One region of the Alteromonas sp. 5NS40-0096 genome, then DNA from elsewhere that is predicted to be linked to it. Evidence: predicted binding sites of a transcription regulator. Region 1 holds the regulator's gene; each other region holds the start of a gene.
The links. Region 1 encodes FNR, which switches genes on or off when oxygen is low (the NO sensors DNR and NnrR bind a similar motif). Its sites were predicted from a motif close to TTGATCTAGATCAA; they were not measured.

Region 1 (10,978 bases):
GAGATAAGGTTATATGCACAAAAGGGAGACGACGGCGATCGTTGTCACTATGTTGGTCGTTATCGCTATTATTGTTGTGTTTGCATGGCGAGTAACAACCCAAGAACCTGATGTGCTAGATGTGCCGGAAACGCCATCCTCCGCATTACCCGTTCCTAAATTTGGTGAGATAAGCGATGTAAAGGAAAAGAAAACCGCGTTTTTTTCCTATCTAAAACCTGAGGTCGATCAACAAAATCTGTATTTGTTGACCCTACGTCATTATTTACTAGAGCTTCAGCGAAAAATACAAAATAATACCCCGCTAGACGATCACGACCGCGAACAATTTGATTGGTTGATCAGCGAGTACCGAGTTGACAAGGAACTTGTTCCAAAAGAGCAGGTAGCGCAACTTCTTGTTAAGGTCGATATTATACCTGCTGAGCTCGTGTTAGTGCAGGCTGCTAACGAGTCTGCTTGGGGGACAAGCCGTTTTGCCCAAGAGGGCTATAACTTTTATGGACTGTGGTGTTACCAGAAAGGCTGTGGGTTTGTACCCGCTAGGCGGAATTCAGGTGCGAAACACGAAGTGGCGAAATTTAATAATGCGTCAAGATCAACCTATACCTATATGCGCAACCTAAATCGTCATGATGCATACCGCGAATTGCGCGAGATCAGGCGATCACTTAGAGAAAATCAAAAACCGATAAGTGGCTACGCGTTAGCTGAAGGGTTAATTCATTATTCTGAGCGCGGGGCGGCCTATGTGGAAGAGTTGCAAACGATGATGCGCTATAACAAAGAGTATTTAAATTGAAAAATAGAATGACAATAAGCGCAGCAATGGGCTTGTTACTAAGTTGCCCAGCGGCGTTTTCCGATACCATTGAAGTGGAATACAAGCGTTTCTACAGTCATGTAAGAAAGCTCAATGACGATGATACCCAGGGTTTACAATTTGCCTTTGGATTTATGCATGTGACAAATAAAACGCTGTGCACTATCAATAAGGCAGATATCGTTACCCAGAAGAAAACAATTCCTTTGGAAGTTACACCAGAATACCGATTTACGGTACCGGCAGAGCGCGCACTTAACTTAGCGGATGCCAAGGTAACGATTGACCTTGAACAGCCCTCTAACCAATGCGATATGTCGGTACAATTAGAAACGAAGCCCGAATGGTTAAAGCAAGAGTATTCCCCGCAAGACCTTGCATTCATTCACCAGCAGTACTCTTCGTTCTTTAATGAAATGGGCAGCTTTTTGTCATTTATGATGCCCAGCGTGTCAGGTTTGATGATTCATTTCGAAGACTTACACTATGATGCACTCGTAGAAGGGGCGCCAGCTATCAATAAAGGCACGATGCTGATAGATGAAGAATGGTTGGAAAAGGGCAAACCTTTGGTTTTACCTCGTAAGCCGTTACGCGTAACCGCACTCACGTCCAAGTAAAGTCAATATAGATGTGGCATTCAGCGAATTTTAACTAGCTTATGGCACTGAGTGAATATGGTCGCTCTGTCATTCTGTTTTAACGCTAGTAAGACCATTGGGAGCGCGACTGTTAATCAGTTAATCAATTGAATACATGAAACAGCACACGCATTTATTGTTTATTTGTAGCAAAAACCAATGGCGTAGTCCCACTGCCGAAGCTGTCTGGCGAAAACGCATTGGCTATCACGCACGCTCGGCGGGGACGAGCTCAAAGGCTAAAAAAACGGTAAGCGAAGCCGACGTTATTTGGGCTGACATGATTTTTGTCATGGAGAAAAAACACAAAAGTCGTTTGCGCGCTGAGTTTGGTCACTCGCTCGGTTCAACTCCTCTTTTTGTATTGGATATTCCCGATGAATATCAATACATGGACGAGGATTTAATTGCTGAATTGGAAGACAAAGTTAGTACGTTGCTATCAGGCCACCTAGCGTAAAACGAGCAGGCACATAGAGGTGTGCCTGCTAAAGTCATGCTACCTTTATGATTCAACGGGAGAGGCTAGGTAGCGATGTATCGTTGGTTTGTCATTCTCATCCACTGATACAGTCCAGGTTTCGTTAACTAAAACATTTAGTGAGTTACCTTTGAATTCTGACATAGGCGCAGTTTCAGCGATGAAACGGATTCTGAGGTTTAATTGGTATTGCGAACCATTTGGGTCGTTTTCTATTGGCTCAACTTCCACTTGTTCCACAATGTGTTGTGGGCCTGGCAGAAAAGTGTTTCTGGCAATCTGGTACCAATCGTTGAAACCTGCGTGGCCTGTGAAGGTATCAGCTCCCATCTCCCAATGAATATCTTCAGCGAGAAACGACAGAAAATAACCCGCATCTTCAGGTAACACGTCAAATTCTGAAAACCACTGATGAACAAACTTGGTCAACAAATTGGTTTTGTCTGACTGGATAGATTTTATTTGATCAATTAATCGGTTGGCGTGATCGTTAGCTCTGCCTATCACATCTTCTAGCTCATTATATACACCTGGTATGTAAACCATTTGGTGGGTATATACCGGTTGGTGGTATACCATACCGGCCAAATAGGCTGTCTGCTGCAACGGTTTGACTAGATCGCCAATTGGGAAATGATTGTATCCGAGGGGCGTATACGAGGATTCCGGCCCACCAACAGTAAACGACAAAATGAAATCTTTACCTTTGAGTTTGTCGCCTTTTGCACCAAACGCAAAATCATAGCTAAAAACATCATCAATCCATTTTTTCAATAACGCAGGTACTGAGTACCAGTAAAATGGAAATTGAAGAATAATGATATCAGCGTTAATCAGTGCTTTCTGCTCTTGCTCTATATCGATTTGGTAATCGGGGTACAGTGTATCGAGTCTACGAATTTCTGTACTTGATAAGGAGCCCTCTAACTGCTTTATGATCGCAGAATTGGTGTATGAATGGGCTAGATCAGGGTGACCAGAAATAACTAATACCTTACTCATCGTGTCCTCGTAGGTGATTCAATTTAAAGTCTGTGTAGTTTACTCCTTGACACTAATAGTTTTTAGGCGGTTAAATTAACTAAGTCTGTTAGGTTAATGTTTACAATGAGGTGCGTGTGAAAGGCGCAACGTACAATCAATTGGCGGTTTTCAGTACAATCGTAAAAGAAGGCAGTATTCGAGGGGCGGCGAGACAGCTTGAAATTGCCGCACCCTCGGTCAGTCAATCACTCAAGTCGCTTGAGGCAAAGATAGGCATGCCTCTATTTAGCCGAAGTACGAGGCGAATAGAATTAACGCAGGCTGGACAACTGTTATACGAGCGTATTGGTGATCATCTGTCGAGTCTAGAACTCGCAGTCGATAGCCTGCAAGATCTCAATAAGGCACCTTCAGGCCGCGTTCGCATTACGCTTCCAAAGTTTGTTTACGATTTTTTGCTCAAGCCTTACTACGCCCAATTCTGTCATCTTTACCCCGACATTGAACTGGAAATATCGATTAGCGACAAAGTTGTCAATATTTTGGATGAAGGTTTTGATGTGGGTATTCGTTTTGGTCATCGTATTCAAGATGGAATGGTGGCAAGACCGTTAACATCGCCAATGAAAGAAGCACTGTTTGCTTCTAAGGATTATTTGGCGAAATACGGCTTACCGAAAACACTCTCAGACGTCAGTGAACACAAGTTTATTCAGTACCGCTTTATTGGTTCTAATCAAATAGCGCCACTATTACTCAATGATAATGGACAACAGCATACCGTTAGAGGAAAAACCGCGTTAATTGTCAATGACACTGATGCAATGATAGACGCTGCAATTAAAGGTCTTGGTATCGGAAGGATCGTCACACCGATGATTGAAAATCAATTTACTGAGGGGCAGTTGTCGCCATTACTAGAGCAATACTGGGATGAATACCCAGGTTTGTACATTTACTTCATGCAAAACTCGCAAAAAGCGAGGCGGGTGAGGGTGCTTATCGACTTTTTGCTCGACAGCACCACACATTTTCGGGCTTAACTCAGTAACAACTGGTAGCGAATCTGCTCTTCGATACGAGACACCGTTTGTTTGCCTTTTTCAAACAAGTCTTCGGCACGATGAAATTCCATGATACCCACGTCAGTGAGTTGCGGTTCGAGCAATATATCCGGCGGATCGCCTGCTAAACGAGAGCGGGTGACACGCGCTTGAAGAATTTCTAGTGCACTGCTCATCACACTGAAGATACCAGGTGGATTTTCGTTCTTCTCTGCAGTTGTCTCAGGTGAAAACCACTGGCGTAGCACGTTTTGACTTTTTGAGAAAAAATCGTCTGTCTTGCGATTCGCTGCTTCGTGCTCAAGGCGAGTTTGTACCAAACGCTGTGGTCTAAAGTCAGCATTTAAATTGACGGCGATAACAAAATCTGCCCCAAGTTGGCGGCACAAATTAACCGGAACGGGATTGACTACCGCACCATCTACCAACCACTTACCGTCCTTTGCGACGGGAGAAAACAGGGCGGGAATCGCACAAGAAGCTTTGACAGGTTCCCCTACGTCACCTTTTTTAAAGATCACTTCTCTGCCTGTCGAAAGATCAGTCGCGACGCAACCAAATGGTAAATCCATCGACTCAAATGTCGGCGCACTGAAGTCTTCTATCAGTTTATCAAATACTTTCTGGCCACTCGCAATTCCCCCTTTTCGGATACCAACACCCATAAGGGAGAGTACCTGCCATTCGGAAAGCGAGAACGCCCATTCCTGCAATGCTTCTAGTTTGCCGCTGGCATACGCTGCACCGACGTAAGCGCCGATGGAGCAACCTGCCACTACGTCGATTTTAATACCCAGCTCTTCAAGTGCCTTTATGATGCCAATGTGGGTCCATCCGCGAGCTGCGCCCGCACCTAAAGCTAGGCCTATTTTCATTACTGTTTTGCTTCCATGATATTGACGATTGGAATAGCATCTTCCATGTTTTCTTGTGCAACTTCAAATGTTGGTGCATCAAAACCTATGTCACCATCTTTTACCGGCGCTCCAGTAGTTTCAATGCTTTTAAAGTCGTGTAAGTTTTTATCTGCAAGGTGTGTAGGTGCCACGTTCTGAATAGAGCGAAACATGGATTCAATGCGGCCAGGGAACCGTTTGTCCCAGTCTTGCAACATCGCTTTGATATGTTTTCTTTGCAAATTTTCTTGTGAACCACAAAGGTTGCACGGGATGATAGGAAAATCGGCAATGTTTGAGTATTTAACAATATCCTTTTCGCTGCAGTAAGCCAAAGGGCGGATTACGATATGTTTACCATCATCACTGACTAATTTAGGCGGCATTGATTTCAGTTTGCCACCGTGAAACATATTCAAAAACAGGGTTTCTAACATATCGTCCCTGTGATGTCCCAGCGCAATTTTGGTTGCGCCTAATTCGGTAGCCGTTCGGTACAAAATGCCTCGGCGCAATCGAGAACACAAAGAACAGGTAGTCTTACCTTCCGGGATCTTGTCTTTGACAATAGAGTAGGTATCTTCTTCTACGATCTTGTATTCAACACCGACACTCTCGAGGTATTGGGGCAGAATATGTTCTGGGAAGCCCGGTTGCTTCTGGTCTAAGTTGACCGCGACGATATCAAAGTCGATAGGAGCTATCTTACGCAAGAACATGAGGATATCGAGCATGGTGTAGCTGTCTTTTCCTCCGGAAAGACAAACCATGATTCTATCGTTTGCTTCAATCATGCCAAAGTCTTCAATCGCTTTACCGACATTTCGTCGTAGGCGTTTTTGTAATTTATTGAAGTTGTACTTGGCTTTTTGTTGTGAACTGGTTGAGCCGGATTCTGTCAACTTGGCTTCTACTGCGTTCTGATTCATGCGCGAAACGTGCTCTATTACTCGAAAAGCGGGCATTATACAAAATGCCCGCACCTGCGCATAGCCTTAGTTCTAAACAGAGTCAGCGCGTTTATCCATTGGATATTAGCGTATTGGGGATTGGAAACCGTCGGGTTTGATCGCAAGCACGTCACACTGCAAACTATCGATTACATGCTCAGCGGTGTTGCCAATTAACGCCGCTGATAGACCAACGCGACCCACGGTGCCTATGATGACGAGTTCCGCATCAACGGCGTCTGCAATTTGTGGTATCACGCTTTCCGGCAAGCCTTCTTTTACGTGACATCGTTCAAGCGGAATATCGTATCGATTAGAGTGACGTTCTATCTCTTGTAGATGATGATTTCGCACAGAATCATTGTAAGTCGTTGGGTCAAACTCTGGGACCTCTATCGCGATGTTGAGCGGTGTACTGGGGTAGCAGTTAACCAAGTTAACCTTGCCAATCAGCAAGTCTGCATAGTCTTTCGCAATCACGGTGAGTTTGTCGTTGAGCTGCGCATGCTCTCTGTCTTCGGTGCCGACGTTGACGGCTGCAATAATGTTACCATCCTCAGGCCAATCGTGGTCTTTTACTAACAACACCGGAGAAGGACATTTGCGTAACAAATGCCAATCCGTAGGCGTAAAAATGACTGAAGTCAGATCATCGTGAGGTTTTGTGGCCTTTACAACGATGTCACAGCTGTGTGCCATGGCAAAGCGTATAATGGATTCATAGGCGCGATTGTGCCATTCAACAACCACCTTTATTGCTGCGTTACTTTTGTAGTGTTTTAACTCATCCTCCAACCAAGCTTGACGATCTTTGATTACGGCTTCTCGCATGGCTTCTCGTTCATCTGATGAGAGCATGGTTGTCATTTCGTACGAGAAATCGTAGATCACCATGTATGCCGTAATGCTGGCTTCCGTCTTTTCGGCAAGTTCGATCGCCCGGGATAGGGCAGGTTGATTGTCTCTATCAGGCTCAATGATAGCGAGTAAGTGATTGTAGTTAATCATATGCGACCTTCCCTAATGCAATAGTCATTAAACACAACGAACCAACGTTAGTGTTGCCTCTTTACATAAGTGTAGGTCGAATATAGAAAAATGTGATTTGTTTTGGATCAAAAAGAGGCTTAAATCACCTCTTTTGTTTGCACGCCCATATTGTTGAGTTTGTCTTCCATCGCGTCGAAATCCGTGATGGTAATAAGCTTACCGTCAACCTGAATAATGCCTTCTTTTTGAAAACGCGTAAGTAAACGGGAAATCGTTTCGACCGTAAGACCCAAGTAGTTTCCAATCTCGTTTCGGGTCATTGATAAATTAAATTCTCGAGATGAGAAGCCCCGTTCTTCAAAACGTTGCGACAATTGCGCGATAAAATAGATCAAGCGTTCTTCTGCGGTACGCTTGTTTAACAACATCATCATTTCATTGTCTTGCTTTATCTCTGCACTCATAAAACTCATGATTTGGTGGCGCAGCTTAGGTAGTTGTACCGACATTTTGTCTAATGTGTCGTAGGGCAATTCGCAGACCATGGCGGTTTCTAGGGCTTGGGTGTAGCTTTCATGGGTATTGTTGCGCAGCGCATCAAAGCCAATAATGTCACCAGGAAAATGAAACCCTATGATTTGCTCTTCGCCATCTTTGGCACTGACGAACGATTTGAACGAACCGCTTCTCACCGCGTACAAGGCTGTGAAGCTGTCACCAGAACGAATTAACTTATCATTTTTATGCAGTGGCTTTTTTCGTTCAACAATGTCGTCCAATGACTCAATTTCTGTTTTATTGAGCGCAACTGGTAAACACAGGTGACTGAAACTACAGTTTTGACAATGTATTGAAAAATCGCTGGTCTTGCTCATAGTCGTTCCGGGTCCTTTGCCTAAGCGTTATAGATACTATTGTAACCATTATAAATCAAGAAAACTGCATATATTGCGACTAAAGTGGCAATGCATTGTTTAACAACGGGGTGCCGAAAACCTTTGACCAACCATTGTGCGGATAAACTGGCTGCAAAGAGTGTTGGCAGCGTGCCCAAGCCGAACGCTAGCATGATGGCAGCGCCGTTTAGGGCATCGCCAGACGCCATTGACCATGTCAGTGTAGAGTAAACCAGCCCACACGGTAGCCAACCCCAGATCATGCCGTAACCCAACGCTTTACCATAGGAATCAACTGGCAAAAACCGTTTAGACAAAGGCTGGATTCGCTTCCAGACCCGAGAACCGAGCGCTTCGATTGCGGTTAATATTCGCCACCAGTTACCCAAGTAACAAGCGAGTAGCAAGAGTATAATGCCGCTTACAATAGATAGATAAACTAATCCATTACGCAGTGACAGCGATACAACGCCTCCCAAAAAGCCGGTGATGCCTCCAGCAACCGTGTAACTTAATATTCTACCGAGGTTGTATAACGCGATATAAGCGTTCTTAGGGTGATGAGACGGAATCGTTGCGCCAAACGCCGTAGCAATACCACCACACATACCAACGCAATGTACGCCGCCTGCTACACCAATAAGAAACGCAGAGAATACGTTAAAGTCAGTCATTCTTGGTTTGAGAGTCCGGCTGCTGTACGTCGGGCTGTCGTCTTTGTTCTTTTGGTAGGTCGTCGTCGAACAAAATGCTATATCCCTGACGCTCTAAGTCTTCAAATTGGTTTGATTTAACAGCCCAAAAAAAGACGCCAATCGCAATTGCCACGATAATGACAGCCAGAGGGATCAATACGTAAATAATACTCACTATGCTAGCCCTATTTTAACAAACGGGTCGAGTTTGAAACGACAATAATACTACTCAATGACATGCCAATCACTGCGAGCCATGGTGTCAGCATGCCAGATACAGCGAAAGGTAATATCAGTACATTATACCCAACTGCCCATGCAATGTTCTGCTTGATTTTTAGCTTAGTGGCGCGAGCAGTTTCTAGAAGTTCGGGGACGTTATCTAGTTCATTAGACAGCAAGATAACATCTGCAGCATTCTTCGCTACGTCAGTAGCGTTGCCGACGGCAACCGAGACATCAGCACTCGCGAGAACAGGCGCATCATTGATACCATCGCCTAACATCATTACATTGTGCCCTTTGGCCTGTAGCGCTTTTACCGTTTTGTACTTGTCCTCGGGGGTTTGCTCGGCGAACAAGGTGTCGATATTGAGTGTATTGGCGACTGATGAAACGTGTTGTTGAGTATCACCGCTTATCAAGCATAGTGTGTAAGCGTCTAGGCTTTTCAACACCTCTGCAATACCGTCTTTGATATTGTCTGTGACTTCAAAAACGGCAAGGCATTGGTTTTGTTCATTACACAGATAGACATTTCCCCAGTGCTGTTCGGTTTTCGCGCCTGCAAAATGCTTTGACCCCAATCGGTATTTCTCTTGGCCGATACTACCCTCAACGCCTTTTCCTGGCACAACCTTGAAGTCTAAAAGCTGAGGTAAAGCATTTTGTGAGGTAAATGCGCTGGCAATGGGGTGTTCTGAGCGCGCTTCTAAAGTACAAACAATGTCGTAAAGCAAAGCGCTGTCAGTACCGTCGGCATACCAGGCTTTTGTCACTGAGAACTTTCCTTGCGTTAACGTTCCCGTTTTATCGAGTGCAATAGTATCTATCGCAGTGAGCTGTTCGAGTGCGTCGGCTCGCTTGAGTAAAACCCCACCGCGATTGAGTTTTGCCATAGCACATGTCAACGCCGAAGGCGTTGCAAGACCCAAAGCGCAAGGGCAGGTGGCAACTAGCACTGAAATCGTGATCCAAAATGCGTCACTACTACCCTGAAACGACCAAAATCCGAAGGTGAGGGCGGATAATCCTAGCACCGCCATAACAAAGTAACGTGAGAAGGTATCGGCTGTCGCCGCGACTTTGGGCTTGGTTGCCATTGCAGAAGACTGCAATCTGATGATTTGACTTACTAATGCATTTTTTAAGGTTTGGGTCACTTCGATTGTTAATGCACCAGTCTGCGACACTGTGCCACCGTACACCGCGTCACCACGCGATTTGGACACCGGTTTGAACTCGCCTGTTAGCATAGACTCATCGACCGCACTGATTCCATCAATGACTTGCCCATCGACAGGGATGATTTCCCCTGCTTTAACCAGTACGGTTTGCCCTGTTTGTAGCTGTTTTGCTAAACACTGATCTAAATTGCCATTGTCAGAGACCAACGTGGCCGTGACAGGCATATGCTGCATCATATTTGCGGAGATTTGAGCGGCTTTGTGTCTTGAACGGTGTTCTAGGTAGCGGCTGAGTAATAACAAGAATACGAACATGCAAATCGATTCAAAATAGACGTCACCAGACTCGCTTAGGACTGACTTAATACCCGCTACATAGGTTCCAAAAATCGCGATCGTGACCGGAACATCCATATTGACCGTACGTGCTGACAGTGCCTTGGACGCTCCAACATAGAAAACACTTCCCGAATACAAGACAACAGGCGTAGTGAGAACTGCCGCGATCCAATGGAAGAATTGTTTGGTCTCATTTTCAATGGCACCAAACAAATCAAAATACATGCCCGCCATTAACATCATGACTTGCATCGTCATTAAACCCGCTAAGCCAAGTTTTTTGAGATATGTTTTTTGCTCTTTCTTGTACAGTGACTCATGCTGATCGGGTTGGAACGGCAAAGAAGGGTAGCCAATTTTGTTTAAAGCCTTGAGTACACCAGAGAGGTTAACCGAATTGTCATTCCAAGCTACCATAGCGCGTCGTTCTGCAACATTTACAGCAACTTGGCTGATGCCTTCAACTCGAGATAATTGTTTTTCAATCAACCAGCCACATGCAGCGCACGTGATGCCTTCGACGGTAAGTTGAATCTCCTTGAGCTCGCCTTGATCATGAACAAACTCTTCTTGCAATGCAGGCTCATCATAAATCGCTAACTTAGCTAGCGTGTCATCAAGAGCTTGATCACCTTGTTCTGCAGGCGCCGTGCGGAAACGATAATAATCTTCTAAGCCATTTGCCACTATCGTTTCAGCCACAGCCTTGCAGCCAGGGCAGCACATCACCCGTTCTTCGTCGAGAACGGTAGCACGGAAATTATCGTGCGTTTCGGCGGGTAAACCGCAATGATAACAATCGACGACAGCCAT
Region 2 (10,978 bases), 330 kb from region 1:
ACGACAGGTAGCGCCATACAGCGTTCGCCCGCAGAACCATAGGCTGCACCAACCAAATCATTGACGACTTGATCGAGATCAGCATCTGGCATCACGATGCCGTGGTTTTTGGCACCGCCCATGGCTTGTACACGCTTGCCATTGGCTGCCCCACGCTCATAAACATAATTCGCAATATCGGACGAGCCGACAAAACTGACAGCTTTGATATCATGATGATCAAGAATAGCGTCAACTGCCACTTTATCACCGTGCACCACATTCAAAACACCCGCTGGTAACCCCGCTTCTAGCATCAATTTGGCGAGTTCTACAGGCACTGACGGATCGCGTTCTGACGGCTTGAGAATAAACGCGTTACCACAAGCGATAGCAACACCAAACATCCACATCGGGATCATTGCAGGAAAGTTGAACGGTGTGATACCAGCAACAACACCAAGCGGTTGACGCATGGAATACACATCAATACCCGGACCTGCACCTTCGGTATACTCACCCTTTTGTGCATGCGGGATACCACATGCAAACTCAATGACCTCTAGGCCACGCTGAATATCACCATGAGCATCTGATAACACTTTGCCGTGTTCGCTCGATAATAGCGCTGCTAAGCGGTCTTTGTTCAATTCGACAAGGCGCTTGAATTCGAACATCACGCGCGCACGGCGTTGCGGGTTCGCCGCCGCCCATTCTTTTTGCGCGTCTTTGGCTACGGCAACGGCATGATTAAGGGTTGCCACTGTTGCCAAACTTACGTTGGCTTGCACTTCACCGGTGTTAGGAGCAAACACATCGGCTTGGCGATCATCTGCTACTTGGTAGGTCTCGCCGTTGATAAAATGGTTAATCTGTCTCATGTTGCACCTCTTACACGTTTTTAACAATTTTGAAACTTTGCCTTTCCATTCGCAAGATAATATAGTTGCAGCATGGTACTGCAAAAATGCAGGAGTTAAGTATGAATTGGGATGATTTACGAGTTTTTTTGGCACTGGCAAGAAATGGTAGAGTAAGCAAGGCTTCACAAAGCCTAGAGATGGACTCAACCACTCTCATACGTCGTGTAAAAAAGCTGGAAGAATCTCTAAACTGTTCTTTATTTGAACTGAGTAAAAAGGGATATTTACTCACCGACCATGGTTTGCGTTTAGTACAATACATTGAGAAAGCTGAGCACTTTGTATTGGAAGCCCAACACGACCTCACTAATGAGCGAAAAGAATTGTCGGGGATCATTCGTGTAAGCGTATCTGAAGGTTTCGGTACTTGGTTTCTCGCTCCCCTATTGCCCGCATTCAAACGGGAATTCCCAAATATATCCATCGAGTTGGTCGCCACTAGTGGCTTTTTGAATATCAACAAACGAGAAGCCGACATTGCAATTTTACTGGAGAAACCTACAAAGGGCTTGTTGTACACGAAACGCTTAACCGACTACAGCTTGAGGCTGTACATGCATCAGCAGTTACTTTCAGGCAAAGCGATTCCTAAACATTACGAGGATTTAAAACCCTACCCCGTTGTCAGTTACGTGCCTGATTTGCTGTATGCTCCGCAACTCAAATTCATTGAAGAAAGCCTTTTATCGCCATTACATAGCCTAAGCAGCACCAGTATTAATGCCCAGTACCAGATGTTAAACCATCAGGCTGGTGTGGGTATTTTGCCGTGTTTTATCGCCAATCACTCTGATGACTTGGTCGCCGTACTAGAAGACAAAGTCAAAATCACCCGAACCTTCTGGGTAGCAACGCACAGAGATGTTCGGCACCTAGCGCGGATACAAGCGTTTTTAGACTGGCTCACAGACATGGTAGAAGGCCATCAAACGGCTTTGGTGAGCCAGTAATCTATTCACTAATTGTATCGAGCGAAAACGTCCAACAACACATCCAGTTCGGACATATCCGTGTAAATGTGTGGCGACAACCTCATGCCTAACGGCCTGACATCAAATTTAACTTGCTGGCGCTGCAATGCTGTAGCAACCTCGTCTTGTTGTCCGAACTTAAGTACCAATGTCCCGCCCCGTTGTGAAGGCTCAATTGGCGACACCACAGTTTTCTCATCAAGCTGTTCAATGATATGTTGAGTCATTGATTGGTTGTGATGCCGTATCTGTTCTATTCCGATTTCTAGCAAGGTATTAATGCCATTTGTAGCCACGACATAGGGCATTACAGAAGGAGTACCTCCCCAAAATCTGGCGGCATCATCGGCGTACTCAAAATGCCTGATGTTAAACTCAAACGGGTTTTGATGTGAGAACCATCCTACGTCTTTAGGCGTTAACTTGTTCGCCATCCCCGCGTTGAACCATATGAAGCCAGCCCCCGGCCCACCACAAAGCCACTTCACACAAGATCCCAACACCACATCGGCCTGCCATTTTGAAAAGTCGATGGGCACGACACCGCTTGATTGGGCAATATCAATAATTGCCAATGCGTCGTGTGCATGAGCCATTGACACGATCTCCTGCACTGGCGCCAACTTGCTGGTATTGTAATGCGCGTGGGTAACAAACACCGCAAACACGTCATCGGTCAGATATTGTCGCCAAACATCTAAGTCGAGAATATCCAAATGCTTTGGAATAAACCGCACTTCAAACCCGTCGGGGAGCCCGTATTCAGCAGCAAAGCCCATTGATGGGAAATCATTCTCCGTCATGACAATTACGCGTTTGCTTTGATTCGCTGTAAACGATCCCAATAGCTTGCTCAAACCACTGGACAGGTTTACCTGAGGGCAAAACTGCTCAGGCCTAGAATGAAACAAAGCCGCTAGTGCTTGCTGAAATCGGCCGAAGACTGTCATCCACTGCCCCCATGGATCAGGACTCCCCGTTCGCCAAGGTTCGAAGAAATGCGTCTGTAAATAGCTTGGCGTATCAACTGGCAATCGACCAACGGAATGGTTCAGAAGATACAGTCCCTCACCCATTTCAAAACGTTGTTTGATCATTATTGCCCCTCCCTGTTTAAAGTAGAACGCAAAAATGCCACATCCTGGTAACGGGTCGGTATATCGTCTCGATCCGCTGCGGTACGCAAGTCATGCAGTTTCTTAAGCGCAGCAATCAAGACCTCCAACGGCGGGCCACTGGCCGTCATATCTTGTTTGCCAGTTAAGGCGTTGTCGTTGGCAGGCTTAACAATGAATTTAGACACCAATGCCTCATGATGTTGAATCGCGGTTTTACCGTGGGCTTCACAGACTTCGAGAAAAGCCGTTAAATTTTCTTGGTACCAATGTGCTTGGCTCGAGTTTTCAGCAGCTTGAATGAATTCGTCCATTAAGCTTTTTCTTCTCATACAGTCTCGCAGTATCAATTGATCTTGTGGACGCATAAATAAAAACTTGTCTACGAGTAGCTGCGAATAATAAGGGTCATCACCTCGGCACAACCCAAGCAGCAAATCAATCACATTAATACCGGCAAAATCACCGGCGTTGGCACCGCGATATTCATGTCGACCAACGCGGTGAGTTTTATAGTAGGGCCGAACGCTATAAAAGAATCGGTCGACATCCAGTTTGGCAAACAAGGCTTCATTATTCGCATACACGTCATTCAGTGCCGCCGTGGCCACCCCGAGGAGATCCTTTGTCACTGGGTGAGAAATGCCTAAAGGCAAGCAGTGCAATAGCGCTTCTGACGCGCGAATAAAAGCAAACACGCCTTTGGTGTTATAGTCGAGAAACAGTTTTTCATCGTCTAGGGACGTAAATGTTTTGTAGACGCCATTCACCGCAAGATTATGTGTCTCAAGATGAGCAGACGCAAACCTAGGTACTACGCCCAAGGATGCACCCAGCTGCATCGCTAGGGCTGAAGCCTCTTTTAGAGTGTGGTCACTGGGATCCATTGAACCAGACACTTCATGACGTCGGCAGGCCGCAAGGAAAAAACCGACATTTCCCAATAGATTAAAGCCACTGTCAAAGCCTTCATCGGTATTGCCCTCTTTGAGCAACTCGGCGACAAATCGATTGCCTTGGGCGACAAGTTCAAGTTTAAGTGCCTCGCCTACGCCACTGACATTCTCTCGCGCTTCTTGTGCAAAATACAGCGCTTCTAATTCAGAGTTGATGGCTTTGAAATCAGTTCTTATCCACTGGTCAAAAGCTAACGATAATGGCGTGCCCAAGTTATTACTCCCACTGTTTTTTTTACAGTATAAGCCCATACGATTGGTGCAATTCACTATTCTAAAATGAGATTCACTGCTATCTTGAACGAAACAACCAAAATTTATTAGTTTATTAGTGATTTATGCCAAACAAACTTGATTCAATAGACAGAGCTATTCTTGCTGAGCTACAAGCCGATGCAAAACTCACCAATACTGAGCTTGCGGGTAAAGTAAATTTGTCTCCAACGCCTTGCTTGCGCAGGGTCAAAAGATTAGAGCAAGAGGGATTTATTCAGAGCTATATCACCGAGCTCAGCAAAGAAAAACTGGGGCTGCAAATCTCAGCATTCGTATTTGTCCAGTTGGTGCGAAATAGCAAGGAGAACGCCGCGGCGTTTGAACAGGCCATTTTAGCGTTTGAGGAAGTGATGGACTGTTATGTTCTCACCGGAGAACATGACTACCTTCTCAATGTCGTTGCGAAAAGTTTAGCGTCGTATGATGTCTTTGTGAAAGAGAAGCTAGCGAGCGTTAATCAAATTGCCAAAATCGATACGACAATTGTGCTCAATCAAGTAAAGAGTAAGCGTGCCTTGCCCCTTAACCCATAAAAAAGCGCAACCAATTGGCTGCGCTTTATCCGTTTGTCTCAGTTAAAGGTCAAAACGGTCAGACTGCATCACTTTTGTCCAAGCAGAGACAAAGTCATCGACGAATCTTTGCTTAGAACTATCAAAAGCGTAAACCTCAGCCACTGCTCTTAGCTCGCTGTTAGAACCAAAGATCAGGTCGACTGGTGTTGCGGTATAAAGCACCTCACCCGACGCACGATCAACACCTTCATAAATACCCGCTGTCGACGATTTTTGCCATTTTGTTGACATATCCAACAAGTTGACGAAATAGTCGTTGGTTAACGCACCTGGCTTGTCAGTGAATACACCATTGTTGCTGCCATCGGTATTGGCTCCTAGAGCACGCATTCCACCCAACAATACTGTCATTTCAGGCACGGTTAGCGCGAGCTGATCGGCTTTATCAATCAACGCTTCCGTTGGTGACAAGTAGTAACCTTCACTGTAGTAGTTTCTGAAACCGTCAGCTTTAGGCTCAAGGAACGAGAACGAGTTGACGTCAGTTTGTGCTTGTGTCGCATCCCCACGTCCCGGTACAAAAGGCACAGTCACAGACATGCCAGCATCACTTGCCGCTTTCTCGATTGCTGCCGCGCCACCAAGTACAATCATATCTGCCAGAGAGATTTTGGTTTTGCTAAAGAAGCTATCGTTGAAGTCTTCTTGAATCGCTTTCAGTTTATCAACTACCTTCGCAGTTTGCTCAGGGTTATTGACTGCCCAGCTATTTTGCGGCGCTAGCGCAATGCGCGCGCCATTCGCACCACCACGCATGTCTGAGTCACGATATGATGCTGCAGCACCCCAGGCAGTGCTCACGAGTTCAGACACGGTTAGGCCGCTGTCTAAAATTTCTTTCTTCAACTTAGCGATATCTTTATCACCCACGAGCTTGTAATCCGGCGCAGGGATAGGATCTTGCCATACCAACTCTTCTTTCGGGAATGCATCACCCAAGTAATTTGCCCTTGGCCCCATATCACGGTGAGTTAGCTTGTACCATGCTTTTGCAAATGCCAAACGATAGGCTTCAGGGTCGGCCATAAAACGCTCTGCAATCTTGCGGTACTCTGGATCATACTTGAATGCTAAGTCCGCAGTGGTCATTACCGGCGCATTAAACTTGCCTTCAACATGTGCATCAGGAACTGATTTATGCAGAGATTCGTCAGTGGGGACCCACTGAATCGCCCCTGCAGGGCTGCGAGTTTGTTCCCAATCGAAGTTCAATAAGTTAGACAAATACAATGATGTCCAACGCGTTGGCGCTTGTGTCCAAGCTCCTTCTAAGCCACTTGTTACTGTGTCTTCTGAGTGCCCCTTACCACACTTGTTTTTCCAACCAAACCCCTGCTCTTCGATTGGCGCTGCACCTGGCTCAGCTCCCACGCATTTCGCAGGTTTGTGTGCACCGTGCATCTTACCGAAGGTGTGGCCACCAGCCACAAGCGCTAGGGTTTCCTCGTCGTTCATCGCCATACGCGCGAAAGAAGAACGAATATTTTTCGCTGAGCCAAGTGGATCAGGCACACCACCTGGACCTTCGGGATTAACGTAAATGAGCCCCATGTGAACCGCTGCTAGTGGACGTTTAATTTCGCCGTCGGTGTCGCGACGGTCGCTGGCTAACATCTCAACCTCAGGTCCCCAATAAACCATATCGGGTTCCCAATCGTCATCCCGCCCCGCTGCAAAACCATAGGTTTCAAAACCCATGTTTTCTAACGCAACATTACCGGCGAGTACAATGAGATCACCCCAAGAGATAAGCTCACCATATTTTTGTTTCACTGGCCAAAGTAAGCGACGCGCTTTGTCTAAGTTGCCATTGTCTGGCCAGCTATTCAGAGGGTCAAAGCGTTGCTGACCACCGCCGGCACCACCACGGCCATCGAGCGTACGGTATGTGCCCGCCGCGTGCCATGTCATACGAATGAAAAATGGACCATAGTTACCCCAATCTGCAGGCCACCATGCTTGAGAATCAGTCAATACGGTATCAATGTCCGCCTTCAAGGCAGCCATATCCAATTGTGCGAATGCTGCTTTGTAGCTGAAATCTTCACCCAGTGGGTTTGAACGAGAATCGTGGTCTCTAAGGCGGCTTAAGTCGAGTTGATCTGGCCACCAAAACAGATTCGATTTCGCTTGATTCGGCGCAACTTTGCCCATGCCGATAGCACCTTTTGGCTTTGTCATCTCATCAGCTAGCGCTGCGCCTGATAGTGACATCGCCACAACACTCGCAATAGCAGTAACCTTGCAGAAGTTTAAGGCTTTCATTTGTATGGTCCTCATTAAAAAATATGAATTTATTTGACGTTGAGTCTTCATCTCCTAGAGCAAAACTGGAGCGAGCCAATTCATCTGATACCTGCAATAAACTGGCCGACTAACCCTTGCCCCAAAGACAAATACTTCACTCAAGTCGTAGGCAATGAATTCTCAAAAAGTCGTATAAAAAAATAGGCAGAGGACCGATTTAAGTCGAATTAGTTTTTCCTATTGGCTTGATAGATTAATCAAATTGTTCACTTTTTGTTTACCTAAACACAATACAAGATAATGATGAAAAATAATTAAATATTAACAACTTACCTAACAATTAGAGCGTCGACGCGCAAATGCGTGAGAATCTTTTCAGCAGTGTTACCAATGAATAATCCCGTAACCCCAGTGCGACCGACATTACCTAAAACGACTAAATCAGCATTGATCCGCTTGGCAGTCGATTGAATTTCCTCATAGGGTGCACCCGCCTCAACATACTGCAAAAAGTCACAGTCAAGCTCAGCCTGTAGGGCCAATGTTTGCTGCTTATCCATAACTTCATATAGGCGTTGAGTACGCACTTCATCTTGGCTTTTGATTTCTAACTCCAAGGTGAAAAACGACATAGGTACAACAGAAAGCAAATGCATGCTTCCACTGAGTAATTGCCGCTTTGATTCTGTGCGAGCCAACACGGTTTCATCCAACTTTCGCTGTGCAGCGCTGTCGTCTAGGACGTCAACGGTAGCTAACAGCTTGGGGGATTCGGCCCACCGACTGTGGCCAGCAAGGTAAAGGTTGCGGCATTGGGTATATTCAAACAACGCTTTGACTAAATCCGACTCTCTCGCCTCAAGGGGCCAGCTTCGATAAACAAACACGGCGATGTCAGGGCGATAAATAACGGCATCTTTGATATGCGATACCAGCCGCACTTGATCTTCATAATGGTGAAGGGTTAACGCTAACTGAGTATATGCTTCTCCCGCAAGCACCAATTTTATTCGTTGTAACTCCTCTTGGTCGCAAAAAGCGACAATGTCGATGTCAGCCGATACCAGTGTCGAGGCTTTGGCAACAAGTGTTGGTAGCTGTTGCGCGTTAAACGTAACAACAAGAGCGTGTGGCATGTTTGCGTGATTCATATCCGTTTACCTGTAGATAATTTGAACACCCCTACTATCTCAGGTCTGCTCCATTAAAACATTGATACAAATCAAACCCAATAAAATCAATGATTTACAAAAATAAATAATGAAATATATAAAAATAAAAATTTTGCATTTTTTCTGCCCTCCTCACTCGGATATGAGATGAGTGGCTTATGAAACAAACATTACAAGTTTTTAATTTGAAACCTACCTGTAGTCAGTGCTATAGGTGTGTGTAGTTGTATTTGTTCGAGCCCTTATGAATATTTTACTGGTTGAAGATAACGATGAAACCGCTGCATTTATTGCGAGAGGTATCAATGAAGCGGGAGACAAGGTCACTCACGTCGCCGATGGGAAACAAGGTGTAAGTAATGCCATTGCCCAATCCTATGACGTGATCATATTTGACCGCATGTTACCAGAGCTTGATGGCCTGTCTGCGGTGCGCCAAATCCGCAGTGCTGGAGTAGATACACCTATCATCATCCTTACCGCAATGACGGGTATTGATGACCGAGTAGCAGGCTTAAATGCTGGCGCTGATGACTACATGGTAAAACCGTTTGCCTTTGAAGAACTTTACGCTCGCCTCAAAGCACAAACCCGACGTCAAACACTAGATCATGCTCAAACAAAATTACAGGTAGGCGAGCTCATACTTGATAGAACCAGCCACGAAGCGTTTCGAGAGGGTATAAAGTTAGAGTTATTGCCCAGAGAGTACAAAATCCTCGAATACTTAATGCAACACGAAAATCAGTTAGTGACTCGTAACATGCTGCTAGAAAACGTCTGGGGTTATAGCTTTGACCCGAAAACAAGCTTAGTACAAACGCATGTGAGCCGCTTGCGAACGAGGTTAGACAAACCTTTCGATTACGACATGATAAAAACTAGCCGTGGCGAGGGATATATTCTCAATGACGCAAAATAGGCATCTCAAAACCGGACTATTGCAATCGACGAGTTTTCGGCTCGTACTCATCAGTGTCACTAGTGCATTGCTGGTTGCAGTATTGATCATGTGGCTCATCTCCGTGCTCTATACCCACGAACAAAAGCGCAATGAAAAACTCGCATTGCTCGAAGAAGTGGAATGGATCCAAGAATTATATCAGGAGGCGGGAGCACGTGCGGTGATTAACGAAATTGCGGATCAGAATGAACGCATACTGCCTGTTGATGAAATTTATCACTTTTACGAGGACCCCAGTGTATTCTTCCAAATTAGAAATGCCGTTGGTGATGTCGTGGCGGGCTATCCACTTTTGGATGCCAGTTTAGGGTGGTCCATGGCCTCGTTTGAAGAGTTTGAGATGACAAGGCCACTCATTCAATACGCGGTAGAAGCAGACAATGGTTTTGTTCTCACCGTGGCGAAGTTTCGAGAGCCGGGCTTTTATAGCGTCAGAAAATGGCAGTTTGTAGGCATGATCAGTATACTCATCGTCGCCTTGCCTTTGTCTTTGGCAATAGGCTATTTGGGTAGCAAAAGAATTTATCTTCGACTGGCGACTATGTACGACACAACAGCCAGTGTGACCGCAGGCAATGTGGAAGAACGCATCCCAATTGGCAATAAAGACGACGAATTCAAACAGCTCAGCGTCAACATCAATCGAATGTTAGACAGTTTGAAAAGCTTGCAACGTAACATCGACAGCGTCTCGGTCGGCATTGCTCACGATTTAAAAACACCCGTTACCGATCTCAGTGGCCGTTTGCAGCTAATTCAGCACGATATTGATAACCCGAAATCCGTTCAAATTCATCTCGATGCCGCCAACCGACATATTCAAAAAATCCTGACAACGTTTAACGCATTGTTGAGGCTTGGGGAAATTGAAGCGGGCAAGCGGCGTTATGACTTCTCAATTTTTAGCTTGTCCGATTTAGCAAAAGACATCGCTGAAAGCTACGAACCCGTGTTCAGTGATGCTGGAAAATCGCTCAACATTTCGATAATGGATAATGTGGATATACTCGGGGACGCCGACTTAATGAGTCAGCTGATCATCAACCTGTTGGAGAATATTATTGAGCACAGCGGAGAGCAAGCAGAGGCGTGGATTCGTTTACAGTTGAGCAAAAACGGCGCAACCCTGCAAATTGGCGACACTGGTCCAGGCATTCCTCAGGCACATCACTCACGCATTTTTGAACGTTTTTATCGGGTAGATAGTTCGCGAAACAAGGGAGGCAATGGCTTGGGATTGAGCCTGGTGAAATCCATCGCCGATTTACATGCGGCGGAAATTGCCCTTTTAGATAATCAAAAAGGCACTGTCTTCGATTTATACATTTCTGTAACCCCAGCCATTTTGACCATGAAATGAAAATAAAGCATACAAAACAGACACTTAAAAGAAATTAAAAAAGTATACAAATATGTAACGCTACAGCCACCGCTCATGTCTTTAAACTGAATTTGTGTGAGATATAGTTTAGATGTCTTCGATAAATTTAGGTGGCATTATGGAAACTCAAACAAAAAAGACAAACGCAAATCCCATCAAGGGCAGATTGCTGCGGACTTCACTATTGCCGTTGAAAACGCAGATTTACTCATTGTGCCTAATCAGCGCAATGGCACTCAATGGCTGCGGGGGTGGTAATGACGCAGCGGGACAAAATCCCGTTGAACCCACTCCCCCGTCAACTGAGCAACCTACTCCCAACCCACCTACCGCACCAACTCCCCCAACGCCACCTGCAACACCGCCTCCTGCACCGACGCCGGTTCCACCCTCTCCGCCTAATGAAGATGACAATGCAG
Region 3 (10,978 bases), on a different contig from region 1:
CAAAATTTAGGGAACACACATGAAAACAACCAAACTGACTAGCTCACTGTGTTTATTGGCAATGTCTGTAGGTGCGGCACTTTCAACACAAGCGCACGCGGCTGAAGACTGGTACAAAGCACTTAGCGATATTAAAGCATCTGCAGATTTTCGAATTCGATACGAAAGTGCAGAACAAGACAATGCACTGCAAGACGCAGATGCACTGACATTGAGAACGCGTATTGGTATTAAAACGGGTAGTTACAATGGTTTCTCAGCCGTCGTTGAGATGGAAGATAACCGCATCATGTTAGGACAAGGGGACTACACGGTTGGTCCTTCAGGCTACAATCCTGGTATTTATTCTGTGATAGCGGATCCAGAGTTTACTGAATTGGACCAGGGTTTTGTTCAGTACAAGAACGACGCGCTTACGGTAAAAGTAGGCCGCCAAGTTATCGCATTAGATGATCATCGTTTTGTTGGGCACGTTGGGTGGCGACAAGACCGCCAAACATTTGATGCTGCTACAGTAATCTATGCGCCTAGCAAAGATTTGTCTGTTCAATACAGCTATATTGATCAGCGCAACCGTATTTTTGGCGAAGATGCCGATCTGGACGCAAAAGATCATTTGATTCACGCGGTTTACAACTCGAGTATCGGTAAGATCACTTCTTTCGCGTATTTGCTAGAAGTGGACAATGATACGGATAACAGTTTGGACACTTACGGTATCAAGCTAGATGGCAACTATAAAGCTGATAGTGTGAAGTGGCTTTACACTGCTCAGTATGCAACACAGACCAGCGATACAGCAACTACAAGCTTTGACGCTGACTACTTCCTCCTTGAGGGGGGGGCGGTATTCTCTGGTATCACGGCTAAGCTTGGCTATGAAGTGTTGGGTTCTGATGATGGTATGTATGGTTTCTCTACACCATTGGCAACGCTGCACAAATTTAATGGTTGGAGCGATCAGTTCCTAGCCACACCGGCTCAAGGTCTTGTGGACATGCGTTTGTCGTTATCGACTAAAGCTTTAGGCGGGAAATGGCTAGCGGTATTCCATCAGTTTGATACCGATGAAGATACGGCTGACGTTACTGATCTCGGTAGTGAATTTAATATTCAATACACGACTAAAATCGGTGAGCATGTCAATGCGGCGATCAAGTATGCAACCTATTCTGCAGACGATGCCAAAGTTGACACAGATCGTCTCTGGATCTGGTTTAGTACTAAGTTTTAAAGGCGAAAAGAGCGGGGTAAAACCTGCTCAATATCTATTATGACTCGTTGCGTTGGTTTGGTATTGGCAGGTGGCGCTTCTCGGCGTATGGGAAGCGACAAGACCGCTTTGCGGCTGAATCAGCGCTCTTTACTCTCTATCAGTCGTGAAACGTTAGAAGCGGTATGTGGCACGGTCTACATCGCGGGTTCTCGACATACCGATGTTGTCGAATCTAAACCTTTTCAAGGGCCGGCTGCAGGCATTGTCAATGCAGTAGAAGCATTGTCATTAGCCAAAGACTATGAATATCTTGTTGTTTCTCCTGTCGATATGCCAGAGCTGAGCAGCCAAAACGTCCAATTTTTACTTGCGCAAGCACATAAGTTGCAAAGTAGCACATACTTTAATCGCTGCTATTTACCCTGTGTTATTCATTTGCCTTCGCTCAATAATTTAGTCAATCAAACTAACAGCGAGTTTTGGTCGAATATGCCAATGCGAAAGTTATTGGGGTGGTTGCGAGGAGTGAGTATTGCCCACAATGCCCCACATCAGTTAAGCAATGTGAATACGCCTGACCAATGGCGAGCCTGTGTAGCGCGAGCAAAAAAAGCCCTCGTTACGAGGGCTTGATGAATTAGTCTTGAAGGCGGCTCAACCACACAACTAAGTCAACCATATCGTCAGGTGACATATCGTTAGTGAAAGTTGGCTTATATTTACCGTTTACGATAAATGTCGGTACGCCAGTTAAGTCTCTTGCATAAGTCTGCATTAGCTTGGCGTTTTTCTTCACCATGCTGTTTACGCCAAAACTTTTGCTCATTTTGTCAAAATCGGCGGCTTCAACACCGTTGACGATGAATAAACTGCGAAGGTCATTCAAGCCTGCAACTGAAGCACGCTGTTCGTGGATGTACTTAAACACCGCGTTGTTAAACTTTTCTTCTTGTTTAAGTGCTTTTGCGATCATGAGTGCACGTGTAGCTTCGTCTTGAATGGCTTTTGTTGTGAAGCGCAAGAAGTTCACGTGAACTTTGTTGAATTTTGTACCTGGGTCGAGTTTTTGTTTCATTTGAGCAACTAATGGCTCAAAAGCGTAGCAATGTGGGCACCAGTATGAGAAGAACTCCATCACCTCTGGTTTCGCTGTCGCAGGGTGGTCTAACACCTCATAGTGTTCGCCTTCTTTATATTTCTCTACTGCCATGGCTTGAAGCGGCAGAAGTAACGCCATAACAAACAATACTGCTATTTTTTTCATCATTAATATTTCCGTATGGATTTTGTATTTATCGACATTAACGTCTGATTTATTCTAATGGGGTTAGGTTAACACAGCCTTAACGAGGCTGGGTAGTGGCCCGCGCCAACTAAACGGTATTCTACGTTAGACGTCAGTATCCTATTTTTAACAAAGGCTCGTCGAGCGCAGCCAACTGCTCTTTTAGTGCCAGAATCTGCTGCTCCCAATATTTGGGTTCACCAAACCAAGGGAACGCTTTTGGAAATGCGGGATCTTGCCATCTATCACTGAGCCATGCCATGTAATGCACCATACGCATCGCGCGTAGGGGCTCAATCAATGCCAGTTGCGCCGTATCAAATTCATGAAACTCTTCATAAGCTTCAACTAGGGTTTCGAGTTGAAGTTGCTGTTGCATTCTATCACCGCTTAACATCATCCAAAGGTCCTGGATCGCTGGTCCCATGCGGCAATCATCTAAATCTACGAAACTCGGCCCATCGCGCCACAATATGTTTCCGGGGTGACAATCGCCGTGCAGACGAATCTTGTCAAAATCACGATATCGCGAAAGTGTTGCTTCAATCAAAGGCGTTAATATTGCGAAAAACGCCGTTTTTAAACCATCGGGAATGAGTTCAGACTGTTCGAGTGTCGCTAGCGGTGTTGCTAAATGTGTGTCTGTGTTGAGTGGCGGGCGAAATTGAAAAGCGCTAGCACTCGATACGCTGTGAATCCTGCCGATGAATCTGCCCATCCACTCTAACTGATCTAAGTTATCGACCTCGAACTCTCTGCCTCCTACTGAGGGAAATAGCGCAAAGCGATACCCAGCGATATCGTGAAGAGTTGAATCATTAATTGTCAGAGGAGCGACGACTGGAATTTCTTGCGATTGCAATTCTTTCGCAAATTGGTGCTCTTCCAAAATTTGTTCGTTTGTCCATCGCTGGGGGCGATAAAATTTAGCCACATACCGTTTGCGGTCGTCAGCGAGAAATTGGTAAACGCGATTTTCATAGCTATTCAGTGCTAGTAAACCAGATTCGGGATACAGACCGATGGCCTCTATCCCGTCGAGAATGGTATCGGGGTTTAGTCCCGAAAAGTCAAAGTCTGACAAATATGCCTCCTAACGATAGAGGAAGCGCGTCGGCTCTTTAACCTCTATTTGGTTACCGTTTTCATCTGTAGTAGAAACATGGAAATGTATATCGGTGACTCGTTCTGTCAAGTTATATGGGTCTGTTGCGACAGAAACCGGTAGACTAAATACTTCTCCGCCTCTCACCGTGACCTGAGTATCGCCTGTAAACTCATATTCGGGAAGCCCTTCTACTTGAATGTTGTATGTATAAGTCTGCTGAGATTTATTCAGTACTTTGATGGTGTAGACGTTTTCAATAAGGCCAAGGTTGGTCTCTCGGTAAAGTGAATTACGATCTCGGATAATATCGATTTCAAGAGGGACTCGCATCATAATGTTGGTGATGAGTAATCCCGTCATGATCAGCAGCACAACAAAATAACCGACGAGTTTAGGGCGGATGATATGCGTAGTGCCACCAGATAGCCGTTCCTCAGAGGTGAAGCTAATTAGGCCCGTAGGGTAATTCATCTTTTCCATGACGCCATTGCAGGCATCTACACAAGCACCGCAATTGATACATTCGTATTGCAAGCCGTTGCGGATATCGATACCGGTGGGGCAGACCTGCACACAAAGGTTGCAGTCAATACATTCGCCCAAGCCTTTTTCGGCAAGAGACCCATGGGAAAGTTTTCTAGGACGAGGTCCGCGTTTTTCACCGCGACTGGGGTCGTAGCTTACAGTGAACGTATCCTTATCAAACATCGCGGACTGAAAACGCGCATAAGGACACATGTGAGTGCACATGATTTCCCGCATAAATCCAGCATTGCCATAGGTACAGAAAGTAAAAAACAAGACGCTAAAGCCTGCCCAAAAACTGGTTTGGAATGTGAAAAAATCGACGAAAAGGCGGTCAATTGGTGTGAAGTAGCCTACAAATGTCAGTGATGTCAGTAAAGCGACCATTACCCAAGCGAAATGCTTTAGTGTTTTGCGCCAGAACTTATCAAAATCCATTGCGCGCTCATCGAGTTTGATCCGTTTGCTCCTGTTGCCCTCTATTTTTTCTTCAAACCACGTATAAATATACGTCCACGTGGTTTGGGGGCACATAAACCCACACCAAACTCGACCAGCAAAAGTCGTGACCAAGAACAAAGCAAACGCTGCAACGATAAAAATGTAAGCCAATAGGGTTAAATCTTGCGGCCATAGGGTCAGGCTGAAAATAGTGAAACGTTGGTCCACAATGTTGAGCAAAACGGCTTGGTGGTCGTCGTATTGAATCCAAGGGATGACCGCAAACAAGCCCAGAAAAAAGAGCCCAAATACCCGCCTGAAGTTTTCTAGCGGCCCCTTTACCGCACGGACATAGATACGGCTTCGTGACGAATAGCGCTTTTGAGATTCTTGTTTATCCGATTTATGGATTTTGACCGGTGTGACATTTTTGACCGGGATTCTCTCATTCATAGCAGTAGCCTTTTTTCACATCTTCTAGCAAAGTCGGCGACAGTATACCTCGCTCATATAAGCAAGACTTAATATGGATCAATGATTCGCGCCGTTTGTTCATCTAAGTGTATCACCATTGCGCCTTTTTATTCATTTATACATGAATATATCAATTGCTATATCAAGGTATTAACAGGTAGTCTGTACGTCATTAAATGAGTCTATTATGCTTAGTACATGTCGGCCTAAGAGGAAAAGTGAGTCATGTTTCGCGGTTTAGTTATCGTACTAGAGATTGTGGTGTTGTTGTTTATACTTCGCTCGCCCTTCGTACAGTATTTCTTTGCCGATATTCAAAAGGATTTGTCTGATTGGCTGGTTGAGCTGTCAGAAATCCCAGATAGAGCGGAACTAGATAGCTTAAAGTCCAGAGTGGCCCCCAATTTTGAAGCGATGCGTCCGTTTCAAAAAGAGTACTTGTTCGGGGTAATGGAAAGTAAGGAAGGGGTTAACCACTTTTATAGGCTCTACTGCCAAAAAGGCGATAAAAACCCCCATATTCAAGGCGCATCTCTGCGCTATTTTTGTTCAGAACTGGCGTCCACATCATTGATCGGTAGCGGGCCAAAATAAGCACTTTTGTCTTTATCTAGCCAATTCAGTTTCAGTTAATGAAACTTTGTTAGTCTAAGCGTGGTCACACTCTTATATCACTTAATGACGTCGACGGAGAGCCATGATGCGTAAATCTGTTTTGTTATGTACGCTTGCCATAGCCGCTTCTGCCTCGTGCTTTGCACAAGAAGAGGGGCGGGTAGAAATTACTTGGGAAGAACCTAAATCATATACTGATATTCGCCCCGCGAATGAGACCCGCGCCGGGTTTCGCAAACGGGTTTTTGCCAATCTAGAGAAATACATGGAGCACCTTTCAGAAGACCTCCCTGAAGGCTATTCACTGAGTATGACAGTGACGGATGTAGATTTGGCTGGTCAAGTTTGGCCGAGTCGATTCGCTGGTTTTGGAGCTGGGGCGGCGGATGTTCGAATAATCGACAGACCATGGATCCCAAGAATGGATTTTTCATATTCGTTATCTGACGCCGACGGCAATGAGATTAAAACCGCTGAAGTGTCACTTAAAGACATGGTGTTTCAAGACAGGATCGTTTCGAGAAGAAATTCTGATGCCTTTGTGTATGAGAAGGCCATGTTGAAAGATTGGTTTGGTAAAGAGTTTGGTGACCAAATCGTTAAAAACTAAGCCACTTTCTATCTTCATTTCTAATTGTGCCTAGACCGACTCAGATGGTGGGCGTTTGAGTCGGTCACCTCTAATTTCCCGCAAAATTGCCTAGCATTTATCCAATTAGGTGTATCTATTAATACGTTCAAAAATTCAAAGCTAATGAGTTTTTTATTGATTTGTTAACAGTAAGCGAAACTTATTAGGAAATTAGCTTACCTATTCAATTAATAAACTTATTTATTGATTTTAAGTTTATGAATTTATTACTTTATTAAAGTTTTTTTAAGATTTAAGTCAATTCCTTGCTGTGTTAACAGAACCTTTAAAACTGGCTGTACTTTAACACAGGGGAAACGAGGGTATGTATAATAATACGGCAGAAGCTAAGTCTCGACTTCGCTTTAATCGCAGTAAAACAGCGCTCCTTTTGTCAGCGGTTCTAGCCACTGGCACTTTCGGTGCAAATGCAAATCTTTACTTTGAAGATTTTGCGTCTAGCGACGGAAAAGGTGCATCCTACACTTCAGACAACGGCGTAGTCGTTGATCTCGATGGCATCACAAACTGGTCAATTGACACATCTGGCGTTCAGCTGACAGCGACAAGCGATTGGTTTAGAGTACAAAACGGCGCATTCGAAGCCAGAGATATCGACGGCGAGGGGATTTGGAATTCCAGCAGTATCGATATCAGCGGCGCATCTGGCGCGACCCTTGAAGTCACCTTAACTGAGAATGGTAATCACGAACCATCAGACTATATCGATGTGTTCTACAGTGTAGACGGCGGTGATTTCCAGTTAGTTCAAACTGACGTGAGTAGCAATGGTCATACCGTGAGCGATGATTTTACCAATGCTACCATCACTGCATCTATTCCCGCTGGTAATACGTTACAAGTCCGTATTGCTATGCAAAATGGCGCGGGCTCTGAGTACTTGCTTATTAACCAAGTGCGCGTGACAGCCGGTTCGACAGATACTGGCGGCGATACAGGTACTGGCGGCGACACAGGCGGCGATACTGGCGCTGGTGGTGATACCGGAACTGGTGAAGCCGTGTGTTTCAATTGCCCTGAACTGGCGCCTATTAAATCACTCGCAGAATACGATGCCACTGCCTATTATATGGATGTGGATACAGCAATTGCTCAAGGCAAAACTGCAGAAGAATTGCGCGCCATCATCAACAATACGATTACGCTTGACCATAAAGTTCTAACGTATTCGGAAGTATGGACTGCGTTGACGAAAACTGACGAAGACCCGTCATCTACAGACAACGTGATCTTGTTCTACAAAGGCGAATCACTTGCAAAAACGAGCAACGGCAGTGGTTCTCAGTCGAGCAATCCCGATAACTGGAATCGTGAACACGTATGGGCAAGTAGTCATGGCTTCCCAACTCGCAGCGAATCAGCCTACACCGATATCCATCACTTACGTCCTACTGATATCTCTGTAAATGGCTCGCGTGGCAATTTGGACTTCGATATCAGTGATAGCCCATTAGCCGAAGCACCAGCTAACCGTATTGACGGCGATTCATTCGAGCCTCGTGATGCTGTTAAAGGTGATGTAGCGCGTATGATGTTCTACATGGACACTCGTTACGACGGTCTAGGTGACAATACACCGGATTTGGTATTGGTTGACCGCACGACAAGCACGGGCACACCGAATTTGGGTAAGTTGTGTACGCTTTTAGCTTGGCACGAGAGTGACCCAGTTGACGATTTTGAAGCGACCCGTAACGACCGCATTTATGAATACCAAGGTAACCGTAACCCGTTTATCGATAAGCCTGAACTTGCTGACATGATTTTCGCGTCAAGCTGTGATGGTTCTGGTCCGGTTGATCCAGTGGACCCGGTAGATCCAGTTGACCCGGTAGATCCGGTTGACCCAGTAGACCCGGTAGACCCAGTTGAACCACCAACGACATCTGCTGCAGTATTTATCTCAGAATACATCGAAGGCTCGAGTTTCAATAAAGCGTTAGAGCTTTACAATCCAACAAACGCGCCTGTGAGCTTAACGGGTTACGAAGTTGCTTTGTATTCTAATGGCTCTACTTCTGCTGGTACTACAGTCGCACTCAGCGGCACGATTCCAGCCAATGGCACGTTTACTATTGTTAATGGCCAAGCTGATGCACAAATCGCCTCTGGCGCTGATTTGGTCTCAGGTGTAGCTAACTTCAACGGTGATGACTACATTGAACTGTCTTTTGACGGTGCTATTGTTGATGCGCTTGGTACGTACGGCAATCGTGTTGGCTGGGGCGCGAACGTTACCTTGGTGCGCAAAGCATCAATTTCTGAAGGTAACCCAACTCGTAACCCTAACTTTGACAGAGATGTTGAATGGGATAGCTACAGCAGCAACACGTTCAGTTTCTTTGCTTCGCATACGGTTGACAGCGTAGACCCAACCGATCCTACAGATCCAACAGGTCCGACTGAATACGTGCTAATCAGTACTATTCAAGGTGATGGTGCGGCAACGCCGTTAGCGGGCCAAACTGTCAATGTCGAAGCGGTTGTGACTCGCTCACTTCCTGGCTTGAATGGCTTCTTTATCCAAGAAGAAAGTGCTGACCAAGATGACAACGACTTAACATCTGAAGGCCTGTTTGTTTTCGCAAGAAATCTTGAAACTTTCCCTGCAGAAGGCGATTTGGTTCGTTTAGCAGGTGCGGTTTCTGAGTTTAGAAATGCGACTCAAATCACTCTTGATGGCGGTGTTGAAGTTGTGTCTTCTGGTAATGTGATTGATGCAGTTAGCCTCGCTATGCCTTTCGAGAGCGTGGATTCGCTTGAAGCCTATGAGGGCATGGTTATCTCGTTCAATCAAGAGTTGGTTGTTACGGATAACTTCAATCTAGGCCGTTTTGGTCAGTTCCAAGTGTCGTCTCAGCGTTTGTTTACGCCTACCAACCAATACCCGGCGGGCAGCCCAGAAGCAATTGCATTGGAAGCAGCCAATGATGTTGATCGTCTGTTAATCGACGATGGCAACAGCGCACAAAATCCAGATGTTGTGCCATTCCCTGAAGCGGGTCTGAGTTACGACGATACACTGCGTCTAGGTGACAGTGTGGTAAACCCTGAAGGGGTATTACACTACGCGTTCAATAACTACAACTTGATCCCAACTAACGGTTTGTCGTTTGTGCAGAGCAACCCTCGTACAGATGCGCCATTATTTGAAGTAGAAGGCGGCTTACGTGTTGCAAGCTTTAACGTGCTTAACTACTTCAATGGCCCAGAGTTCCCAACACCGCGTGGTGCGGATAACGAAGTTGAGTTCGTTCGCCAGAACGAAAAACTCGTCAGTGCACTGACTGCAATCGACGCCGATGTACTGGGCTTGGTTGAAGTAGAAAATGATGGTTTTGGTACTGAGTCTGCAATCGCGCAGCTTGTCAACGAGCTAAATGCCGTAAACGGTGAAGGCGTTTATGACTACATTACCGTTACTAACTTACTTGACGTCAACGGTATTGAGCTAGGTGGTGACGCCATTAAAGTGGGTATTCTCTATAAGCCTGCGTCTGTCACTCCTGTGGGTGATGCAATCACAATTGAAACGGTACCATTTGATTTTGGCAACCGTCCTCCTGTGATTCAAGCATTTGAAGATCAGTATAGTGGCCAAACGTTTACGCTAGCGATTAACCACTTCCGCTCAAAAGGCAGCTGTTCTTCAGCGACCGGTGGCAATGCTGACCAGAATGACGGACAAGCGTGTTGGAACCAAGTACGTGTTGAAGCTGCACAAGCGCTAATGGGCGTTTTGGCAGACAATGCTGAAACACTAGGTGAAAACATCTTAGTCATGGGTGATTTAAACGCTTATGCGAGTGAAGACCCAATTCTTGAGTTTGAAAGCAATGGCTTCACTAACTTGGTTGAAGCGTTTGGTGGTAGTGCCGCATATTCCTACTCATTTGGTGGCGAAATCGGTTACTTGGACCATGCTCTTGCGTCAGCTGGGTTAGTTGAATACGTGACTGGTGCACAAGTTTGGAACATCAATGCTGATGAACCACGTGTATTTGATTACAACACTGAGTTTAAATCTGACAATCACCTTGTTAAGTACTTTGGTACAACGGGCTTCCGCTCGTCTGACCATGACCCGGTCATTGTTCAGTTAACGCTCCCTTTACAGCCAGTATTGGGTGATTTTGATGGCGACCGTGATGTTGATGCTTTGGATATTCGTGGCTTGATTACTGCGATTGTTCGCCGTCAATCAATCGATATGTCATTTGATTTTAATAACGATGGTCTCGTGAATGCGAGAGATATCAGATTCATGCGCCCGTTATGTACTCGCGCAAGATGTGCAATTAGATAAGGAAAAGTAGTAATGAAAAAGTTTTTTGCAATGATGTTGTTTGCTTTTGCAGCAAACGCTAACGCGGCGCTAATCACTGTTGATGTGAACGGCCCAACTGAAGTAGAAGCTGGAGATGTTGTTTCCTTTACGGTAACTGGCGACTTCGACAATGCAATAGACCTATTGAGCTTCGATTTGTTGTTTGACGTGAATTTGTTTGACTATGATTTCACTAGTTTTACAACGAACTGGCCAAACGATGGTCTTGATGGTGAAGTCTTCGATACGCCTGACTTCTTTACTGGCGTGTTTTTTGACTTTGTCGCATTTATTGACGTATCAGGCCCTATCACATTGGCATCGTTTGACTTGAT

Region 2: the regulator FNR is predicted to act here: its motif matches at 8,255-8,268, upstream of AC27G9_RS04795 (universal stress protein).
Region 3: the regulator FNR is predicted to act here: its motif matches at 5,097-5,110, upstream of ccoG (cytochrome c oxidase accessory protein CcoG).

Annotation. Positions count from the first base shown of each region.
Region 1 is NZ_BAAJLQ010000001.1:717,582-728,559, reverse strand. Features, by position in the region: gene AC27G9_RS03295 (glucosaminidase domain-containing protein) at 14-802, shown strand; gene AC27G9_RS03290 (DUF2987 domain-containing protein) at 811-1,443, shown strand; gene AC27G9_RS03285 (low molecular weight protein tyrosine phosphatase family protein) at 1,580-1,924, shown strand; gene AC27G9_RS03280 (NAD(P)H-dependent oxidoreductase) at 1,970-2,947, opposite strand; gene AC27G9_RS03275 (LysR family transcriptional regulator) at 3,064-3,972, shown strand; gene rssA (patatin-like phospholipase RssA) at 3,969-4,868, opposite strand; gene ttcA (tRNA 2-thiocytidine(32) synthetase TtcA) at 4,868-5,818, opposite strand; gene uspE (universal stress protein UspE) at 5,924-6,847, opposite strand; gene fnr (fumarate/nitrate reduction transcriptional regulator Fnr) at 6,967-7,704, opposite strand; gene AC27G9_RS03250 (sulfite exporter TauE/SafE family protein) at 7,725-8,399, opposite strand; gene ccoS (cbb3-type cytochrome oxidase assembly protein CcoS) at 8,392-8,595, opposite strand; gene AC27G9_RS03240 (heavy metal translocating P-type ATPase) at 8,606-10,978, opposite strand.
Region 2 is NZ_BAAJLQ010000001.1:1,045,237-1,056,214, forward strand. Features, by position in the region: gene AC27G9_RS04765 (CoA-acylating methylmalonate-semialdehyde dehydrogenase) at 1-860, opposite strand, end outside; gene AC27G9_RS04770 (LysR family transcriptional regulator) at 962-1,852, shown strand; gene AC27G9_RS04775 (aminotransferase class V-fold PLP-dependent enzyme) at 1,861-2,970, opposite strand; gene AC27G9_RS04780 (PrnB family protein) at 2,970-4,157, opposite strand; gene AC27G9_RS04785 (Lrp/AsnC family transcriptional regulator) at 4,283-4,753, shown strand; gene katG (catalase/peroxidase HPI) at 4,796-7,060, opposite strand; gene AC27G9_RS04795 (universal stress protein) at 7,372-8,193, opposite strand; gene AC27G9_RS04800 (response regulator transcription factor) at 8,459-9,136, shown strand; gene AC27G9_RS04805 (HAMP domain-containing sensor histidine kinase) at 9,123-10,538, shown strand; gene AC27G9_RS04810 (DUF1800 domain-containing protein) at 10,678-10,978, shown strand, end outside.
Region 3 is NZ_BAAJLQ010000002.1:163,414-174,391, forward strand. Features, by position in the region: gene AC27G9_RS06670 (alginate export family protein) at 20-1,234, shown strand; gene mobA (molybdenum cofactor guanylyltransferase) at 1,274-1,849, shown strand; gene AC27G9_RS06680 (thiol:disulfide interchange protein DsbA/DsbL) at 1,854-2,480, opposite strand; gene AC27G9_RS06685 (serine/threonine protein kinase) at 2,614-3,585, opposite strand; gene ccoG (cytochrome c oxidase accessory protein CcoG) at 3,595-5,028, opposite strand; gene AC27G9_RS06695 (hypothetical protein) at 5,275-5,643, shown strand; gene AC27G9_RS06700 (DUF3016 domain-containing protein) at 5,747-6,274, shown strand; gene AC27G9_RS06705 (ExeM/NucH family extracellular endonuclease) at 6,621-10,622, shown strand; gene AC27G9_RS06710 (hypothetical protein) at 10,635-10,978, shown strand, end outside.